2 linked regions of the Krasilnikovia cinnamomea genome follow. The protein of the gene in region 1 binds, or shares a complex with, the protein of each later gene. Links are inferred from orthologs where the notes say so. Each region holds a gene or a part of one and is shown on either strand. Other genes may lie near its edges.

Region 1 (9,011 bases):
GATCCGGGCGGCGGCCTTGGCCAGCGGCACCGCGGTCGCCTTCGACACGAACGGCACCGTACGGGAGGCGCGCGGGTTGGCCTCCAGCACGTACAGGGTGTCGTCCTTGAGGGCGTACTGGACGTTGAGCAGGCCCCGTACGCCGACGCCGCGGGCGATCGCCTCGGTGTAGCGGCGCACCTCGGCCAGGTGCGCCCCGGCCAGGGTGACCGGCGGCAGCGAGCACGACGAGTCACCGGAGTGGATGCCGGCCTCCTCGATGTGTTCCATCACGCCGCCGAGGTAGACCTCGCCGGTGGCGTCGCAGAGCGCGTCCACGTCGATCTCGATGGCGTCGTCGAGGAACCGGTCCACCAGCACGGGGTGGTCCGGGGAGATCTCGGTGGCGCGTTCGATGTACGCGGCCAGCGTCGGCTCGTCGTACACGATCTCCATGCCGCGGCCGCCGAGGACGTAGGACGGACGCACGAGCACCGGGTAGCCAATGGTGTCGGCGATCGCCTTGGCCTCCTCGAAGCTGACGGCCGTGCCGTGGTCCGGGGAGCGCAGCCCGGCCCGGGCCAGCACCGCACCGAACGCGCCCCGGTCCTCGGCCAGGTCGATCGACTCCGGGGAGGTGCCGACGATCGGCACTCCGGCGGCCTTGAGGCGGCGCGCCAGCCCCAGCGGGGTCTGCCCGCCGAGCTGCACGATCACTCCGACCACGCCGGGCCCGCCGGCGGCCTTGCCGGAGGCGTCCTCGGCGTGCACCACCTCGAGGACGTCCTCGAACGTGAGCGGCTCGAAGTACAGCCGGTCGGCGGTGTCGTAGTCCGTGGAGACGGTCTCCGGGTTGCAGTTGACCATCACGGTCTCGTACTCGCCCTTAAGCGCCTGGACGGCGTGCACGCACGAGTAGTCGAACTCGATGCCCTGCCCGATCCGGTTCGGCCCCGACCCCAGGATGAGCACCTTGGGCCGGTCCGACGGCGCCACCTCGGTCTCCTCGTCATACGACGAGTAGTGGTACGGGGTGTTCGCGGCGAACTCGGCCGCGCACGTGTCGACGGTCTTGTACACCGGGCGTACGCCGAGGCGGTGCCGCAGCGTGCGGACCCCGTCCTCGCCCGCGAGCTCGGGGCGCAGCGCGGCGAGCTGACGGTCGGACAGCCCGGCCCGCTTGGCCCGGCGCAGCAGGTCCTCGTCCAGCACCGCGGCGGCGAGGATCTCGGCGCGCAGCTCCACCAGCGCCGCGATCTCCTCCAGGAACCACGGGTCGATGCGGCCGCTGGCCTCGTGCACCTGCGCGATCGTGGCGCCGAGCCGCAGGGCCCGCTCCACGGTGTACAGCCGCCCGTCGTGCGGGATCCGCAGCGCTTCGAGGGTCTCGTCGAGGGAGTCGGTCGGGTCCGGCTGGGTCCAGAAGCCGGCGGCCTTGGTCTCCATCGAGCGCATGGCCTTGTTGAGCGCCTCGGCGAAGTTGCGGCCCAGGCTCATCGCCTCGCCCACGGACTTCATCGTGGTGGTCAGCTCGGGATCGGCGCCCGGGAACTTCTCGAACGCGAACCGGGGGATCTTCACCACCACGTAGTCCAGCGCGGGCTCGAACGCGGCCGGCGTCTTCAGCGTGATGTCGTTGGGGATCTCGTCGAGGGTGTAGCCGATGGCCAGCTTCGCGGCGATCTTCGCGATCGAGAAGCCGGTGGCCTTCGAGGCGAGCGCCGACGAGCGGGAGACGCGCGGGTTCATCTCGATGACGACCAGGCGGCCGTTGTCCGGGTTCACCGCGAACTGGATGTTGCAGCCGCCGGTGTCCACGCCGACCTCGCGCAGCACCGCGATGCCCAGGTCGCGCAGGCGCTGGTACTCGCGGTCGGTCAGGGTCATGGCCGGGGCGACGGTGACGCTGTCGCCGGTGTGCACGCCCATCGGGTCGATGTTCTCGATCGAGCAGACGACCACGACGTTGTCGTGCTTGTCGCGCATCAGTTCGAGCTCGTACTCCTTCCAGCCGAGCACGCTCTCCTCGATGAGCACCTCGTGCACCGGGGAGGCGGCCAGCCCGGCGCCCGCGATGCGCTCCAGGTCCTCGTCGGTGTGCGCCATGCCGGAGCCGAGCCCGCCCATGGTGAACGACGGCCGGATGACGACCGGCAGGCCCAGCTCGGCGACGGTCGCGCGGACCTCGTCCATCGAGTGGCAGACCCGCGAGCGCGGGGTCTCGCCGCCGGCCTTCGCGACGATGTCCTTGAACTTCTGGCGGTCCTCGCCGCGCTGGATCGCGTCGATGTTCGCGCCGATCAGCTCCACGCCGTACTTGTCGAGCACGCCGTTCTCGTGCAGCGCGACCGCGGTGTTCAGCGCGGTCTGCCCGCCCAGGGTGGGCAGGATCGCGTCGGGGCGCTCCCGGGCGATGACCAGCTCGACGAACTCCGGGGTGATCGGCTCGACGTAGGTGGCGTCCGCGAACTCCGGGTCCGTCATGATCGTGGCGGGGTTGGAGTTCACCAGCGAGACCCGCAGGCCCTCGGCACGCAGCACCCGGCACGCCTGGGTGCCGGAGTAGTCGAACTCGCAGGCCTGGCCGATGACGATCGGCCCGGAGCCGATCACCATGACATGACGCAGATCAGTACGCTTCGGCATCAGGAAGCCCTCTTCTCGACGAGCTCCACGAAGCGATCGAACAGGTAGTCCGCGTCGTGCGGGCCCGCAGCCGCCTCGGGGTGGTACTGGACGGTGAACGCGGGCACATCGAGGGCCCGCAGCCCTTCGACCACGTTGTCGTTGAGGCACACGTGACTGACTTCGACCCGGCCGAACTCGGTGTCGGTCACCTTGTCGGCCGGGGCGTCGACGGCGAAGCCGTGGTTGTGGCTGGTCACCTCGACCTTGCCGGTGGTGCGGTCCAGCACGGGCTGGTTGATGCCGCGGTGGCCGTACCCGAGCTTGTAGGTGCCGAAGCCGAGCGCGCGGCCGAGGATCTGGCTACCGAAGCAGATGCCGAACAGCGGGATGCGGCGGCGCATCACCTCTTGCGCCAGCGCGACCGGGTGGTCGGCGGTGGCGGGGTCGCCGGGGCCGGGCGAGAAGAACACCGCGTCCGGGTTCACCGCCAGCAGGTCCTCCACGCTGGACGACGACGGCAGGATGTGGGTGGTCACCCCGCGCTCGGCGAGGCGCCGGGACACGTTGCGCTTGATGCCCAGATCCAGCGCGGCGATCGTGTAGCGGTGCTCCCCCACCGCCTCGACCGTGTACGGCTGGGGCGTGCTCACCTGCGCGGACAGGTCCGCGCCGACCATGCCGGGCGCCTGCTGGACCTTGGCCAGCAGTGCCTGCGGGTCGGTGTCCAGGCTGGACACGCCGACCCGCATGGCGCCGCGTTCGCGCAGGTGCCGGGTCAGCGCCCGGGTGTCGATGCCGCTGATGCCGACGACGCCCTCGGCGGCCAGCCGTTCGCCGAGGTCGCCGGTGGCCCGCCAGTTGGAGGGGCGGCGGGACGGGTCGCGGACCACGTAGCCGGAGACCCAGATCCGGTTCGACTCGTCGTCCTCGCCGTTGACGCCGGTGTTGCCGATCTGTGGCGCGGTCTGCACCACGACCTGCCGGTGGTACGACGGGTCGGTCAGGGTCTCCTGGTACCCGGTCATGCCGGTGGTGAAGACCGCCTCGCCGAAGGTCTCGCCGACGGCGCCGTACGCCTCACCGGCGAACGTGCGGCCGTCCTCGAGCACGAGGATCGCAGGGGTGCGTGTCACTTGGTCGCCTTCCCGTCCAGGACTGTCGGCTCTCCCCGGAGGAAGGTCGCGACGATGCGACCCGGCAGGGTGGTGCCCGCGTACGGTGTGTTGCGGCTGCGGCTCGCCAGCCCGGCCGGGTCGACGACCCGGCGGGCGGACGGGTCCACCAGCGTCAGGTTGGCCGGCGAGCCGACCGTGAGGTCCCCGCCGTGCCCGGTCAGCCCGGCGATCCGGGCCGGGGCGCGCGACATCCGCTCGGCGATCAGGTCCCACTGCTCACCGAGGACCGAAAGCACGACCGGCAGCGCGGTTTCCAGGCCGACCATGCCGGGGCGGGCGTACGCCCACTCGCACTCCTTGTCCTCCACGGCGTGCGGGGCGTGGTCGGTGGCGACGATGTCGATGGTGCCGTCGGCCAGGGCGGCGCGCAGCGCCTCGATGTCGGCGGCGGTACGCAGCGGCGGGTTCACCTTGTACACCGGGTCGTAGCTGGCGGCCAGCTCGTCGGTGAGCAGCAGGTGGTGCGGAGTCACCTCGGCGGTGACCCGCACGCCACGGGCCTTGGCCTGGCGCAGCACCTCGACGCTGCCCGCGGTGGAGACGTGGCAGACGTGCAGGCGGCTGCCCACGTGCTCGGCCAGCAGCACGTCCCGGGCGATGATCGCCTCCTCGGCGACGGCGGGCCAGCCGGTGAGGCCGAGCCGGGTGGAAACCTCGCCCTCGTGCATCTGCGCACCCTCGGTGAGCCGGGGCTCCTCGGCGTGCTGGGCGATGATCCCGTCGAACGCCTTCACGTACTCCAGGGCGCGGCGCATCAGCCGGGGGTCGGCGACGCAGAAGCCGTCGTCGGAGAAGATTCGTACCCGGGCCGCGGAGTCGGCCATCGCGCCCAGCTCGGCGAGCTGCTTGCCCGCGAGCCCGACCGTGACCGCGCCGATCGGCTGCACGTCGACCAGCCCGGCCTCCCGGCCGAGCCGCCACACCTGCTCGACCACGCCCGCGGTGTCGGCGACCGGGGAGGTGTTGGCCATCGCGCAGACCGCGGTGTAGCCGCCCAGCGCGGCGGCCCGCGAGCCGGTCTCGACCGTCTCGGCGTCCTCGCGGCCGGGCTCGCGCAGGTGGGTGTGCAGGTCGACCAGGCCGGGCAGGGCGACCAGCCCGGCCGCCTCGATCACCTCGGCGCCCTTCGCGTCGCCGTCGGCGATCACCCCGTCGCGGATCAGCAGGTCGCGGGGCTCACCGCCGAGAACCCGGACACCCTTGATCAGGTACGCCGCCATCATTTGCCTCCCAGGAGCAGGTAGAGAACGGCCATCCGGACGCTGACGCCGTTGGTGACCTGTTCGACGATGGTGGAGCGGGGCGAGTCGGCCACCGCCGGGGTGATCTCCATGCCGCGGTTCATCGGGCCGGGGTGCATGACGATCGCGTGCTCGGCCAGCCGGTGCATCCGGGCGGCGTCCAGGCCGTACCGGCGGGCGTACTCGCGGGCCGAGGGGAAGAAGGAGTCCTGCATCCGCTCGGTCTGCACCCGCAGCATCATCACCACGTCGGCGGTGGGCAGCACGGCGTCGAGGTCGTACGAGACCTCGGTGCCGGGGGCCAGCGCCGCCGCGACGTCCAGCGGGATCAGCGTCGGCGGGCCGACCAGCGTCACCTTGGCGCCCAGAGTGGACAGCAGCAGCACGTTGGAGCGGGCCACCCGGCTGTGCAGCACATCGCCGACGATCACCACGTTCAGCCCGGCGAGCCGGCCGAGGCGCGAACGCATCGTGTACGCGTCCAGCAGCGCCTGGGTCGGGTGCTCGTGGGTGCCGTCACCCGCGTTGACCACGGAACCGTCGATCCAGTTGGCGAGCCGGTGCGGGGCGCCCGAGGCGGAGTGCCGGATGACGACCGCGTCCGCGCCCATCGCCTGCAACGTCAGCGCGGTGTCCTTGAGGCTCTCGCCCTTGCTGACGCTGGAGCCCTTGGCGGAGAAGTTGATGACGTCCGCGGACAGGCGCTTGGCGGCGGCCTCGAAGGAGATCCGGGTCCGGGTGGAGTCCTCGTAGAAGAGGTTGACCACGGTGCGCCCGCGCAGGGTGGGCAGCTTCTTCACCTCACGGCCCGCCAGCGCGGCCATCTCCGCGGCGGTGTCGAGGATCAGGATGGCGGTGGGTGCGTCCAGATCGGCCGCCGACCGCAGATGCTTGATCATTTCTCGCCTCCGGTGAGCCGGACCTCGTCCGTACCGTCGTCGGTCTCGGCCAGCGCCACGCGCACGCTCTCGGACCGGGCGGTGGGGATGTTCTTGCCGACGTAGTCGGCCCGGATCGGCAACTCGCGGTGACCCCGGTCGACCAGGACGGCGAGTTGCACCGAGCTGGGCCGCCCGATGTCGCTGAGCGCGTCCAGCGCCGCCCGGACCGTACGGCCGGAGAAGAGCACGTCGTCGACGAGAATGACCCGGCGCCCGTCGATGCCGCCCGGCGGCAGTTCGGTCTTGCCGAGCGCACGGGTGGCGTGCAGCCGCAGGTCGTCGCGGTAGAGCGTGATGTCGAGCGCACCGACCGGGACGTCCACGCCTTCGAAGGCGTGGATCCGGGCGGCCAGGCGGCGGGCCAGCGGAACACCCCGGGTGGGGATGCCGAGAAGCACCGTGCCCGTGGCACCGGAGGTCTTCTCGAGGATCTGATGGGCGATCCGATCCACCACCCGGTGGAGATCGGCCCCGGAAAGAATGATCTTGTCAGTAGTGTCGGCGCGTGGATATGCCACGGCTGACCTCCTTCCCCGCCTCACGGGACGGGTCGTTAAAGGATGTCTGGCGGGAAACCCCTGGGGCAGGGGTCAACCCACTGGCTGGCGTCACGTTACCAGTGAACACAGAGTGCAGGTCCGTGACGTGCCCTACCCGCCGAGGAAAGGGGCTAAAGTGGTCAAGTTACGCGACTCCCGCGTCTCATCGGTAACCGACACTTGACCCGGGATCGCAAACTCCGTACCGTCACGCTGCGTAGCGATCCGCAGAGGAAGAACCCTCTGGGCCAGCACAGCACTGGGAGTGACCGTATGCCGTCTGAGTACGCCAAGTCGTTGGGCGCCCGCCTGCGCTCCATTCGCCAGCAGCAGGGCCTGTCCCTGCAGGGCGTGGAAGAGAAGTCGAACGGCCGCTGGAAGGCCGTCGTGGTGGGCTCGTACGAGCGCGGCGACCGTGCGGTCACCGTGTCCCGTCTGGCCGAGCTCGCCGACTTCTACCGCGTCCCCGTGTCGGAGCTGCTGCCCGACGGCAGCGGAGTCCGGCTCGAAGCCACCAACAAGATCGTTCTCGACCTCGAGAAGCTGTACGACACCACCAGCGAGGACCTCGCCTACGTGGCGCGGTACGCGCGGGCCATACAGCAGCAGCGCGGTGACTACAACGGGCGGGTGCTGTCCATCCGCGCCGACGACCTGCGCGCGCTGGCCATCGTCTACGACATCTCGCCGTCCGGCCTCATCGAGCGCCTGACCGAGCAGGGTGTCCTGGTCGCCGACCCGCGGGCGTTCTTCGCCTCCTGAGCACCGAACCCCACCAGCGGAGCCCGCGTCGCCCCTCCGGCGACGCGGGCTCCGCCGTCTGTGGGGCGGGATTGCCGCAGATCCTGGTGAGTTCGGGTTAGCCCCCAACCCGAACTCACCAACTATGTGGAGCGGACCTCGCCGTGGGCGGCTGAGCCGCACCCCGGCACACGCAGGCGCGGGCGGGCAAGGACGTGGGGCACACAGACCGACGGCCCGGACCATGGCTGGTCCGGGCCGTGAACGCGCACGTCAGCGGGTGGCGAACTCCGCGATGCGGCCCAGGATGCCGTTGAGGAAGCGCGGGCTGTCATCGGTGGACATCTGCTTGGCCAGCTCGACCGCCTCGGTGATCGCGACCGGGTCGTCGATCTCGGGCACGTAGAGCAGTTCGTACACCGCGATGCGGGCCAGGTTGCGATCCACCACGGGCATCCGGGACAGCGTCCAGCCCTCGGCGTAACTGGCGATCAGCTCGTCGATCCGGTCCAGGTGCGTGGCCACACCCTCGACCAGCCCGACGGTGTACTCCAGGTGATCCGGGTGCGGCTTGGCGATGCGTTCCAGGTAGCCCGCGAGCACCTGGCGGGGCGGCAGATCCCGCAGGTCGGCCTCGTAGAGGACGTCCAGCGCCCGCTTGCGCGCCTTGCGACGCGCGGGCATCTGCAGCTTGGGGGCCTCGGGCATCAGCTGCGGCCGAGGTAACGGCCGTCGCGGGTATCGACCTTGATCTTCTCGCCGGTGGTGATGAACAGCGGCACCTGGACGGTCGCGCCGGTCTCCACGGTCGCCGGCTTGGTGCCGCCCGTCGAGCGGTCGCCCTGCAGGCCCGGCTCGGTGTACGTCACCTCGAGGAAGACGCTGGTGGGCAGCTCGATGTAGAGCGGCACGCCCTCGTGGGTCGCCACGGTCGCCTCGGCCTCGGGCAGCAGGTAGTTCGCCGCCTCGCCCACGGTGCCACCGGGCACGTGGATCTGGTCGAAGGTGTCCAGGTCCATGAAGACGAAGTCGTCACCGTCGAGGTACAGATACTGCATCGTGCGCTTGTCGACCGTGGCCGTGTCGACCTTCGTACCCGCGTTGAAGGTCTTGTCCACCACCTTGCCGGAGAGCACGTTCTTGAGCGTCGTGCGCACGAACGCACCGCCCTTGCCCGGCTTGACGTGCTGGAACTCCACGACGGCCCAGAGCTCGCCGTCGAGGTTGAGCACGAGGCCGTTCTTGAGGTCGTTCGTAGTGGCCATGTCCTGCCTTGATCTTGACGCGATAGAAGTGACCCGAAAAGTTTACCGGCGCGGCGTGTCACCCGACGAATCGGGCCACCGCGCGATGTGCTGCAACGCCAGCCGGTAGCCGTCGACCCCCAGCCCGGCGATGACGCCGGTGGCGACCGCGGAGACCACCGAGTGGTGCCGGAACTCCTCCCGCGCGTGGATGTTGGAGATGTGCACCTCGACCAGCGGGGCGCGCAGCAGCGCGCAGGCGTCCCGGACCGCGTACGAATAGTGCGACCACGCTCCGGGGTTCAGCACCACCGGGGCCTGCTCGTCGGCGGCGGCATGCAGCCAGGCCAGCATCTCGTGCTCCGCGTCGGTCTGCCGGACCCGCACGTCCAGGCCCAGCTCCGCGCCGGTCGCCTCGCACATGGCGACCAGGTCCGCGTACGAGGTGACGCCGTAGACGTCGACCTGCCGGGTGCCAAGCCGCCCCAGGTTCGGCCCGTTGAGCACGTGCACCCGCCTCATG
Region 2 (8,899 bases), 3.4 Mb from region 1 along the record:
ACATCGTCGTGGCGCTGAACAAGAGCGACATGGTCGAGGACGAGGAGCTCCTGGAGCTCGTCGAGCTCGAGGTTCGCGAGCTGCTCAGCACGTACGAGTTCCCGGGCGACGACGTGCCGGTCGTGCGCGTCTCGGCGCTCAAGGCGCTCGAGGGCGACCCGACCTGGTCGGAGAAGCTCATGGAGCTGATGAACGCGGTCGACACCGCGATTCCGCAGCCCGAGCGGGAGACCGAGAAGCCGTTCCTCATGCCGATCGAGGACGTCTTCACGATCACCGGTCGCGGTACGGTCGTCACCGGCCGGGCCGAGCGCGGCATCCTCAAGCCGAACGAGGAGGTCGAGATCGTCGGCATCCGCGAGAAGTCGACGAAGACCGTCTGCACCGGCATCGAGATGTTCCGCAAGCTGCTCGACGAGGCCCGCGCGGGTGAGAACGTCGGTCTGCTCCTGCGCGGTATCAAGCGTGAGGACGTCGAGCGCGGCATGGTGGTCGTCAAGCCGGGCACCACGACCCCGCACACGGAGTTCGAGGGCCAGGTCTACATCCTCTCGAAGGAGGAGGGCGGCCGGCACACCCCGTTCTTCCAGAACTACCGTCCGCAGTTCTACTTCCGTACCACGGACGTCACCGGCGTCGTCACGCTGCCCGAGGGCACCGAGATGGTCATGCCGGGCGACTCCACCACCATGAGCGTCAAGCTGATCCAGCCGATCGCCATGGAGCAGGGCCTGAAGTTCGCGATCCGCGAGGGTGGCCGCACCGTCGGCGCCGGAACGGTCACGAAGATCAACAAGTGAGTACGGTGACCCCGATTAGCGTTGCCGCAGTGAATACGGCATACTAGTCAGGTTGCGTCCGCGCAGGGTGGTTGGCAGTTCGAAACTCCGATAGGGGCCAAGTCTCCGAGAGGGGTTCGGCTGCCAACCGCCCTCGCCCGGTGTCCGGCGCGTGCTTCGGCCGCCGGCACCCTGATCCCCGCGATCACACCGATCGCTCCAGCGTGCTGGGGCGGAGCTCGGTTTCGGCGCGCGACACGCCCGACCGCGGGGGTCGGACATCGCAGGATCGACGGTCCTGCGGGCATGCGAGGGCCACCCGCTTTCGCACGTAGCGGCATCGAGAGAAGGAAACAGAAGCCACCATGGCGGGACAGAAGATCCGCATCCGGCTCAAGGCCTATGACCACGAGGTCGTCGACTCCTCGGCGCGAAAGATCGTCGAGACGGTGACGCGTACCGGGGCGCAGGTTGCAGGCCCGGTGCCGCTGCCCACGGAGATCAACCGTTTCTGCGTGATCCGTTCGCCGCACAAGTACAAGGACTCGCGCGAGCACTTCGAGATGCGCACGCACAAGCGTCTGATCGACATCATCGACCCGACTCCGAAGACGGTCGACTCGCTCATGCGCCTCGACCTTCCGGCTGGCGTCGACATCGAGATCAAGCTGTAGGGATCCGGACAATGGACAGGCAAGTGAAGGGCATCCTGGGCGCCAAGCTCGGCATGACTCAGGTGTGGGACAACGGCAAGGTCGTCCCGGTCACCGTGGTGCAGGCCGGCCCGTGCGTCGTGACCCAGGTCCGCACCCCCGAGACGGACGGTTACTCGGCCGTCCAGCTGGCGTTCGGCGCCATCGACCCGCGCAAGGTCAACAAGCCCGAGGGCGGCCACTACGCGAAGGCCGGTGTGTCGCCGCGGCGCCACCTCGTCGAGCTGCGCACCACGGACGCGACCGCGTACGAGCTCGGTCAGGAGGTCACCGTCGAGGCGTTCTCGCCCGGGACCCCGATCGACGTCACGGGCAAGACCAAGGGCAAGGGCTACGCCGGTGTCATGAAGCGGCACGGCTTCCACGGCCTCAAGGGCAGCCACGGTGTCGAGCGCAAGCACCGCTCACCCGGCTCGATCGGCGCGTGTGCCACCCCGGCCCGGGTCTTCAAGGGCACCCGGATGGCCGGCCGCATGGGCTCCAAGCGCTTCACGGTGCAGAACCTGACCGTGCAGGCGGTCGACACCGAGAACAACCTGATCCTGGTCAAGGGCGCCGTGCCCGGTCCCAAGGGCGCGCTGATCCTGGTCCGCACCGCGGCGAAGAAGGGTGGTGCCCAGTGAGTTCCGTCGACGTGCTGAACGCCGAGGGTGCCAAGTCCGGCTCCGTCGAGCTGCCCGACGACATCTTCGACGTGCAGGCGAACATCCCGCTGATGCACCAGGTCGTCGTGGCCCAGCTCGCCGCGGCCCGGCAGGGCACGCACAAGGCGAAGACCCGCGGCGAGGTCGCCGGTGGCGGCAAGAAGCCGTACAAGCAGAAGGGCACCGGCCGGGCCCGCCAAGGCTCGATCCGCGCGCCGCAGTTCGCCGGCGGTGGCGTCGTGCACGGTCCCGTGCCGCGCGACTACAGCCAGCGGACCCCGAAGAAGATGAAGGCCGCCGCGCTGCGGGGTGCCCTCTCCGACCGGGCCCGCGAGGGCCGCGTGCACGTGGTCGAGGCGTTCGTCACCGGTGAGAAGCCGTCGACCAAGGCCGCGATCGCCACGCTGCGCAAGGCCACCGAGGCCCGCAAGGTTCTGGTCGTGCTGAGCGCTCACGACGAGCTGAACTGGCTGTCGCTGCGCAACGAGGCGTCCGTCCACCTGATCGAGGCAGGCCAGCTGAACACGTACGACGTGCTGGTCGCCGACGACGTCGTCTTCACCAAGGACGCGCTGGACGAGTTCCTGGGCGTGCCGGCCGAGGAGGGGAACAAGTGAGCACGATCGCCGACCCGCGCGACGTCATCTTCGCGCCCGTGGTCTCCGAGAAGAGCTACAGCGTTCTCGACCAGAACTGGTACACGTTCCTCGTCCACCCGGACGCGAACAAGACCCAGATCAAGATCGCGATCCAGCAGATCTTCGGTGTCCGCGTCCTGACGGTGAACACCATCAACCGCGAGGGCAAGCGCAAGCGCACCAAGACCGGCTTCGGTCAGCGCAAGGCGACCAAGCGCGCGATGGTCAAGCTGGCTGACGGTGACCGTATCGAGGCCTTCGGCGGCCCGGTCAGCTAAGGGGTTTGACTCATGCCTATTCGTAAGTACAAGCCGACCACGCCGGGCCGCCGCGGCTCGAGCGTCGCCGACTTCGCCGAGATCACCCGGTCGACGCCGGAGAAGTCCCTGCTGGTTCCGCTGCCCAAGAAGGGCGGGCGCAACGTCCACGGCCGGATCACCACCCGGCACCAGGGCGGCGGCCACAAGCGGCAGTACCGGCTGATCGACTTCAAGCGCAACGACAAGGACGGCGTGCCGGCCAAGGTCGCGCACATCGAGTACGACCCGAACCGCACGGCCCGCATCGCGCTGCTGCACTACGCCGACGGCGAGAAGCGCTACATCGTCGCGCCGAAGGACCTGAAGCAGGGTGACCGGGTCGAGTCGGGGCCGGGCGCGGACATCAAGCCGGGCAACAACCTGCCCCTGCGCAACATCCCGGTCGGTACGACGGTCCACGGCGTGGAGCTTCGTCCCGGCGGTGGCGCCAAGCTGGCCCGCTCGGCCGGTTGCGGCATCCAGCTGCTCGGCCGTGAGGGCGCGTACGCCACGCTGCGTATGCCCTCCGGTGAGATCCGTCGCGTCGACGTGCGCTGCCGCGCCACCGTCGGCGAGATCGGCAACGCCGACCAGTCGAACATCAACTGGGGTAAGGCCGGCCGGATGCGCTGGAAGGGCAAGCGCCCGACCGTCCGTGGTGTCGCCATGAACCCGATCGACCACCCGCACGGTGGTGGTGAGGGCAAGACCTCCGGTGGTCGCCACCCGGTCAACCCGGCTGGTAAGCCGGAGGGCCGTACCCGCCGCAAGGGCCAGGAGAGCGACCGCATGATCGTTCGCCGCCGCTACGCCACCCGCAAGCGCGGGTAACGGGAGTAGAAGAAGATGCCTCGCAGCCTGAAGAAGGGCCCGTTCATCGACGACCACCTGCTCAAGAAGGTGGAAGTCCAGAACGAGAAGAACTCGAAGAACGTCATCAAGACCTGGTCGCGGCGCTCGACGATCATCCCCGACATGCTCGGGCACACGATCGCCGTGCACGACGGGCGCAAGCACGTCCCGGTGTTCATCACCGAGGCCATGGTCGGCCACAAGCTCGGCGAGTTCGCGTTGACCCGTACGTTCAAGGGTCACGAGAAGGACGACCGCAAGAGCCGTCGGCGCTGAGCAGACCCACGGATTAGAGGATCAAGGAGCTACAGCGATGCCAGTTAAGGGCGACGCACCGGCGCTTCCGGGCGCGCGGGCGGTTGCGCGTCACGTGCGCATCTCGCCGAACAAGGCGCGCCGGGTGATCAACCTCGTCCGCGGTCTGCCCGCGAAGGAGGCGCTCACGGTGCTGCAGTTCGCGCCGCAGGCCGCCAGCGAGCAGGTTTACAAGGTGCTCGCCAGCGCGATCGCGAACGCGGAGAACAACGAGCGGCTCGACCCCGACGCGCTCCTCGTCAGCGAGGCGTTCGTCGACGAGGGTCCGACGTTGAAGCGGTTCCGGCCGCGCGCGCAGGGCCGGGCGTACCGGATCCGCAAGCGCACCTGCCACATCACCGTGGCGGTCGAGGCGGTCCAGGTGACCCGCCCGGCGAAGAAGGCCCCGGCGAAGAAGGCCGCCAAGGCCGCTGAGCCGCAGGCCGCCGAGTCCCAGAGCACGGAGGGTGCCGAGTAATGGGTCAGAAGGTTCACCCCACCGGGTTCCGCCTCGGCATTTCCACAGACTGGAAGTCCCGCTGGTTCGCGGACAAGCTCTACAAGGACTACATCGGCGAGGACGTCAAGATTCGCCGGATGATGTCCAAGGGCCTGGAGCGCGCCGGCATCTCCAAGGTGGACATCGAGCGGACCCGCGACCGGGTCCGCGTCGACATCCACACCGCCCGGCCGGGCATCGTCATCGGCCGTAAGGGCGCGGAGGCCGACCGGATCCGTGGCGAGCTCGAGAAGCTCACCGGCAAGCAGGTGCAGCTCAACATCCTCGAGGTGAAGAGCCCCGAGTCGGATGCGCAGCTCGTGGCGCAGGGCGTCGCCGAGCAGCTGTCCAGCCGGGTCAGCTTCCGCCGGGCGATGCGCAAGGCCATGCAGTCGGCGATGAAGAACCCGATCTGCAAGGGCATCCGGGTGCAGGTCTCCGGCCGTCTCGGCGGCGCGGAGATGAGCCGTACGGAGTTCTACCGCGAGGGTCGCGTCCCGCTGCACACCCTGCGCGCCAACATCGAGTACGGCTTCTTCGAGGCCCGTACCACGTTCGGCCGCATCGGCGTGAAGGTGTGGATCTACAAGGGCGACGCCGTGCCGGGCCGTGAGGCGCCGGCCGAGGCGCCCGCGCGTCCGCGCCGTGAGCGTGGCGACCGTCCCGACCGCCCGCGCCGCGGCCGTTCCGGCTCGTCCGGCACGACCGCCGGTGGCACCGAGGCCGGGCGTGCCGCTCAGGCCGCCGCCACCGAGTCGACCGACACCGCCGCGGCCGCCGCGGCTCCGGCCGAGACGCAGCAGGAGGGCTGACACATGCTGATGCCGCGTAAGCCCCCGAAGGGCTTCCGCAAGCCGCACCACCCGGACCGCTCCGGCGCGTCCAAGGGCGGCAACCGGGTGGTCTTCGGCGAGTTCGGAATCCAGGCACTGGAGCCGGCGTACGTGACCAACCGACAGATCGAGTCGGCGCGTATCGCGATGACCCGTCACATCAAGCGTGGCGGCAAGGTCTGGATCTCGATCTTCCCGGACCAGGCCCTGACCAAGAAGCCCGCCGAGACCCGGATGGGTTCCGGTAAGGGTTCGCCCGAGTGGTGGGTGGCGAACGTCAAGCCGGGACGGATCCTCTTCGAGATGTCCTTCCCGAACGAGACGATCGCGCGCGAGGCGATGCGCCGCGCGATCCACAAGCTCCCGATGAAGTGCCGCATCGTGACACGCGAAGTGGGTGAAAGCTGATGGCAGCGGGCGTTAAGGCCGGCGAGCTGCGCGAACTCTCCGAGGAGGAGCTGGTCGCTCGGCTGCGGGAGGCCAAGGCGGAGCTGTTCAACCTCCGCGTGCAGGGCGCCACGGGCCAGCTCGACAACCACCGTCGGCTGCAGGTCGTCCGTCGGGACATCGCACGGATCTACACGATCATGCGTGAGCGCGAGCTGGGTCTCTCGGTCGCGCCGGATGAGGTGACAACAGCGTGAGTGAGAACAGCACCGCCGAGGCGCGGTCCCAGCGCAAGGTGCGCGAGGGCCTCGTGGTCAGCGACAAGATGGACAAGACGGTCGTCGTCGAGGTCGAGGACCGCGTCAAGCACGCCCTCTACGGCAAGGTTCTCCGCCGCACCAGCAAGCTGAAGGCGCACGACGAGCAGAACTCGTGCGGAATCGGCGACCGGGTGCTGCTGATGGAGACCCGTCCGCTGTCCGCCACCAAGCGGTGGCGGGTCGTGGAGATCCTCGAAAAGGCCAAGTGAGTGCGCCGGGCCGGCTTCGTCCGGCCCGGCCGCCCATCGTTCCGCCAAGCTTCGGTACGTCGCCGGAGAACTGGCAGACATAGGAGACAGACGTGATCCAGCAGGAGTCGCGACTGCGCGTCGCCGACAACACGGGTGCCCGGGAGATTCTGTGCATCCGCGTGCTCGGTGGCTCCGGTCGTCGCTACGCGAGCATCGGCGACGTCATCGTGGCCACGGTCAAGGACGCCATCCCCGGCGCCGGTGTGAAGAAGGGTGACGTCGTCAAGGCGGTCATCGTCCGCACCGCCAAGGAGAAGCGTCGCCCCGACGGCTCGTACATCCGGTTCGACGAGAACGCCGCCGTGATCATCAAGGACGGTGGCGACCCCCGCGGTACCCGCATCTTCGGCCCGGTCGGGCGCGAGCTGCGCGACAAGCGGTTCATGAAGATCATCAGCCTGGCGCCGGAGGTGCTCTGACCGTGAAGATCAAGAAGGGCGACACGGTCGTCGTCATCGCCGGCAAGGACAAGGGTGCCAAGGGCAAGGTCATCGCGGCCTACCCGCGGCAGGACAAGGTCCTCGTCGAGGGCGTCAACCGCATGAAGAAGCACGAACGCATCCGCACCACTCAGCGCGGCTCCAAGACCGGTGGCATCGTCACCCAGGAGGCCCCGATCCACATCTCCAACGTGCAGATCGTGGACGACCAGGGCAAGCCGACCCGTGTCGGCTACCGGTTCGACGAGAACGGGCAGAAGATCCGTATCGCGCGTAGCACCGGTAAGGACCTGTGATGACTGCCGCAACTGAAGCCAAGACCCTGCCCCGGCTCAAGGTGAAGTACCGCGAAGAGGTCGTCGCGGGGCTCAAGGAGCAGTACAAGTACGGCAACCCGATGCAGGTTCCCGGCCTGGTGAAGGTCGTCGTGAACATGGGTGTGGGTGAGGCCGCCCGCGACGCCAAGCTGATCGACGGCGCCGTGCGTGACCTGACCACCATCACCGGCCAGAAGCCGCTGGTGCGCCGGGCCACCAAGTCGATCGCGCAGTTCAAGCTCCGCGAGGGCATGCCGATCGGCGCGAAGGTCACGCTGCGCGGGGACCGGATGTGGGAGTTCCTCGACCGGCTGCTATCGATCGCGCTGCCCCGTATCCGTGACTTCCGCGGCCTGGACGGGCGCAAGCTCGACGGGCACGGAAACTACACCTTCGGTCTGACCGAGCAGTCGGTGTTCCACGAGATCGACCAGGACAAGATCGACCGGACCCGTGGCATGGACATCACGATCGTCACGACCGCCACGACCGACGACGAGGGCCGGGCGCTGCTCAAGCTCCTGGGCTTCCCGTTCAAGGAGAACTGAGCATGGCGAAGAAGGCGCTGATCCTCAAGGCTGCCGCGAAGCCGAAGTTCGCTGTGCGCGCGTACACCCGTTGCCAGCGTTGCGGGCGCCCGCATTCGGTCTACCGCAAGTTCGGCCTCTGCCGGGTGTGCATCCGGGAGATGGCCCACCGCGGTGAGCTTCCGGGCGTGTCGAAGGCTTCCTGGTAACCCCGTCCAACCGCCCACCCTCCGCCCGAAGGCGGACCAGAGGCGAGTTTTTGGCAACACCGCTTCGCCGTAGGCCCGCTACCGGGAACCCCGGCGAGAAAGGTTGACGAACACCCATGACGATGACTGACCCGATCGCAGACATGCTCACGCGTCTGCGCAACGCCAACCAGGCGTACCACGACAAGGTGGAGATGCCCTTCTCGAAGATCAAGGCGAACATCGCCGAGGTCCTCAAGGCAGAGGGATACATCGCCTCCTGGTCGGCCGAGGAGCCCGCGGAGGGCGCCGTCGGCAGGCGGCTGGTGGTTGAGCTCAAGTACGGCCAGAACCGCGAGCGCAGCCTTGCCGGCATCAAGCGCGTGTCCAAGCCCGGTCTGCGGGTGTACGCCAAGTCCGACGAGCTCCCGCGCGTGCTCGGCGGCCTGGGCGTCGCGATCATTTCGACGTCCCAGGGACTGCTGACCGACCGGCAGGCCCGCAAGCGGAGCGTTGGCGGGGAAGTCCTCGCCTTCGTCTGGTAACGGAGACTCTGACATGTCGCGAATCGGACGTAAGTCGATCCCGGTCCCGGCCGGCGTCGACGTCACCATCACGGGCCAGACCGTCAAGGTCAAGGGCCCCAAGGGCGAGCTGTCGCACGTCGTCTCCGAGCCGATCACGGTCGCGCAGGAGGGTGGCGAGCTGCACGTCAACCGCCCCAATGACGAGCGCCGCGCCAAGGAGCTGCACGGCCTGTCGCGCACGCTGGTGGCCAACATGATCGTCGGCGTCACCGAGGGCTACAAGAAGACGCTGGAGATCAACGGCACCGGTTACCGGGTGACCGCCAAGGGCAAGGACCTCGAGTTCGCCCTCGGCTTCTCGCACCCGGTGAATGTGACGCCCCCGGAGGGC

Evidence for each region.
Region 2: the proteins of nusB (region 1) and rpsJ are in contact, whole or in part, in a solved structure (PDB 3D3B), measured with the Escherichia coli proteins. The link is inferred for Krasilnikovia cinnamomea from one-to-one orthologs.

The regions. Positions count from the first base shown.
Region 1 is NZ_SHKY01000001.1:777,311-786,321, forward strand. Bases 6,224-9,011 are described here. They hold nusB (transcription antitermination factor NusB), read right to left. Parts: upstream 7,929-9,011; coding sequence 7,518-7,928; downstream 6,224-7,517. Other genes in these bases: pyrR (bifunctional pyr operon transcriptional regulator/uracil phosphoribosyltransferase PyrR), read right to left, coding at 6,224-6,482; bldD (transcriptional regulator BldD), read left to right, coding at 6,777-7,265; efp (elongation factor P), read right to left, coding at 7,952-8,509; aroQ (type II 3-dehydroquinate dehydratase), read right to left, coding at 8,552-9,010. Outside these bases: carB (carbamoyl-phosphate synthase large subunit), read right to left, coding at 1-2,625; carA (glutamine-hydrolyzing carbamoyl-phosphate synthase small subunit), read right to left, coding at 2,625-3,740; EV385_RS03380 (dihydroorotase), read right to left, coding at 3,737-5,002; EV385_RS03385 (aspartate carbamoyltransferase catalytic subunit), read right to left, coding at 5,002-5,922; more of pyrR, read right to left, coding at 5,919-6,223. UniProt on the Escherichia coli protein: Part of the processive rRNA transcription and antitermination complex (rrnTAC). The complex forms an RNA-chaperone ring around the RNA exit tunnel of RNA polymerase (RNAP).
Region 2 is NZ_SHKY01000001.1:4,134,462-4,143,360, forward strand. The notes cover bases 123-2,798. They hold rpsJ (30S ribosomal protein S10), read left to right. Parts: upstream 123-1,144; coding sequence 1,145-1,453; downstream 1,454-2,798. Other genes in these bases: tuf (elongation factor Tu), read left to right, coding at 123-800; rplC (50S ribosomal protein L3), read left to right, coding at 1,465-2,115; rplD (50S ribosomal protein L4), read left to right, coding at 2,112-2,753; rplW (50S ribosomal protein L23), read left to right, coding at 2,750-2,798. In the rest of the region: more of tuf, read left to right, coding at 1-122; more of rplW, read left to right, coding at 2,799-3,052; rplB (50S ribosomal protein L2), read left to right, coding at 3,065-3,904; rpsS (30S ribosomal protein S19), read left to right, coding at 3,920-4,201; rplV (50S ribosomal protein L22), read left to right, coding at 4,239-4,697; rpsC (30S ribosomal protein S3), read left to right, coding at 4,697-5,530; rplP (50S ribosomal protein L16), read left to right, coding at 5,534-5,959; rpmC (50S ribosomal protein L29), read left to right, coding at 5,959-6,195; rpsQ (30S ribosomal protein S17), read left to right, coding at 6,192-6,467; rplN (50S ribosomal protein L14), read left to right, coding at 6,560-6,928; rplX (50S ribosomal protein L24), read left to right, coding at 6,925-7,245; rplE (50S ribosomal protein L5), read left to right, coding at 7,245-7,814; EV385_RS18775 (type Z 30S ribosomal protein S14), read left to right, coding at 7,817-8,002; rpsH (30S ribosomal protein S8), read left to right, coding at 8,119-8,526; rplF (50S ribosomal protein L6), read left to right, coding at 8,540-8,899. UniProt on the Escherichia coli protein: Involved in the binding of tRNA to the ribosomes. Part of the processive rRNA transcription and antitermination complex (rrnTAC). The complex forms an RNA-chaperone ring around the RNA exit tunnel of RNA polymerase (RNAP).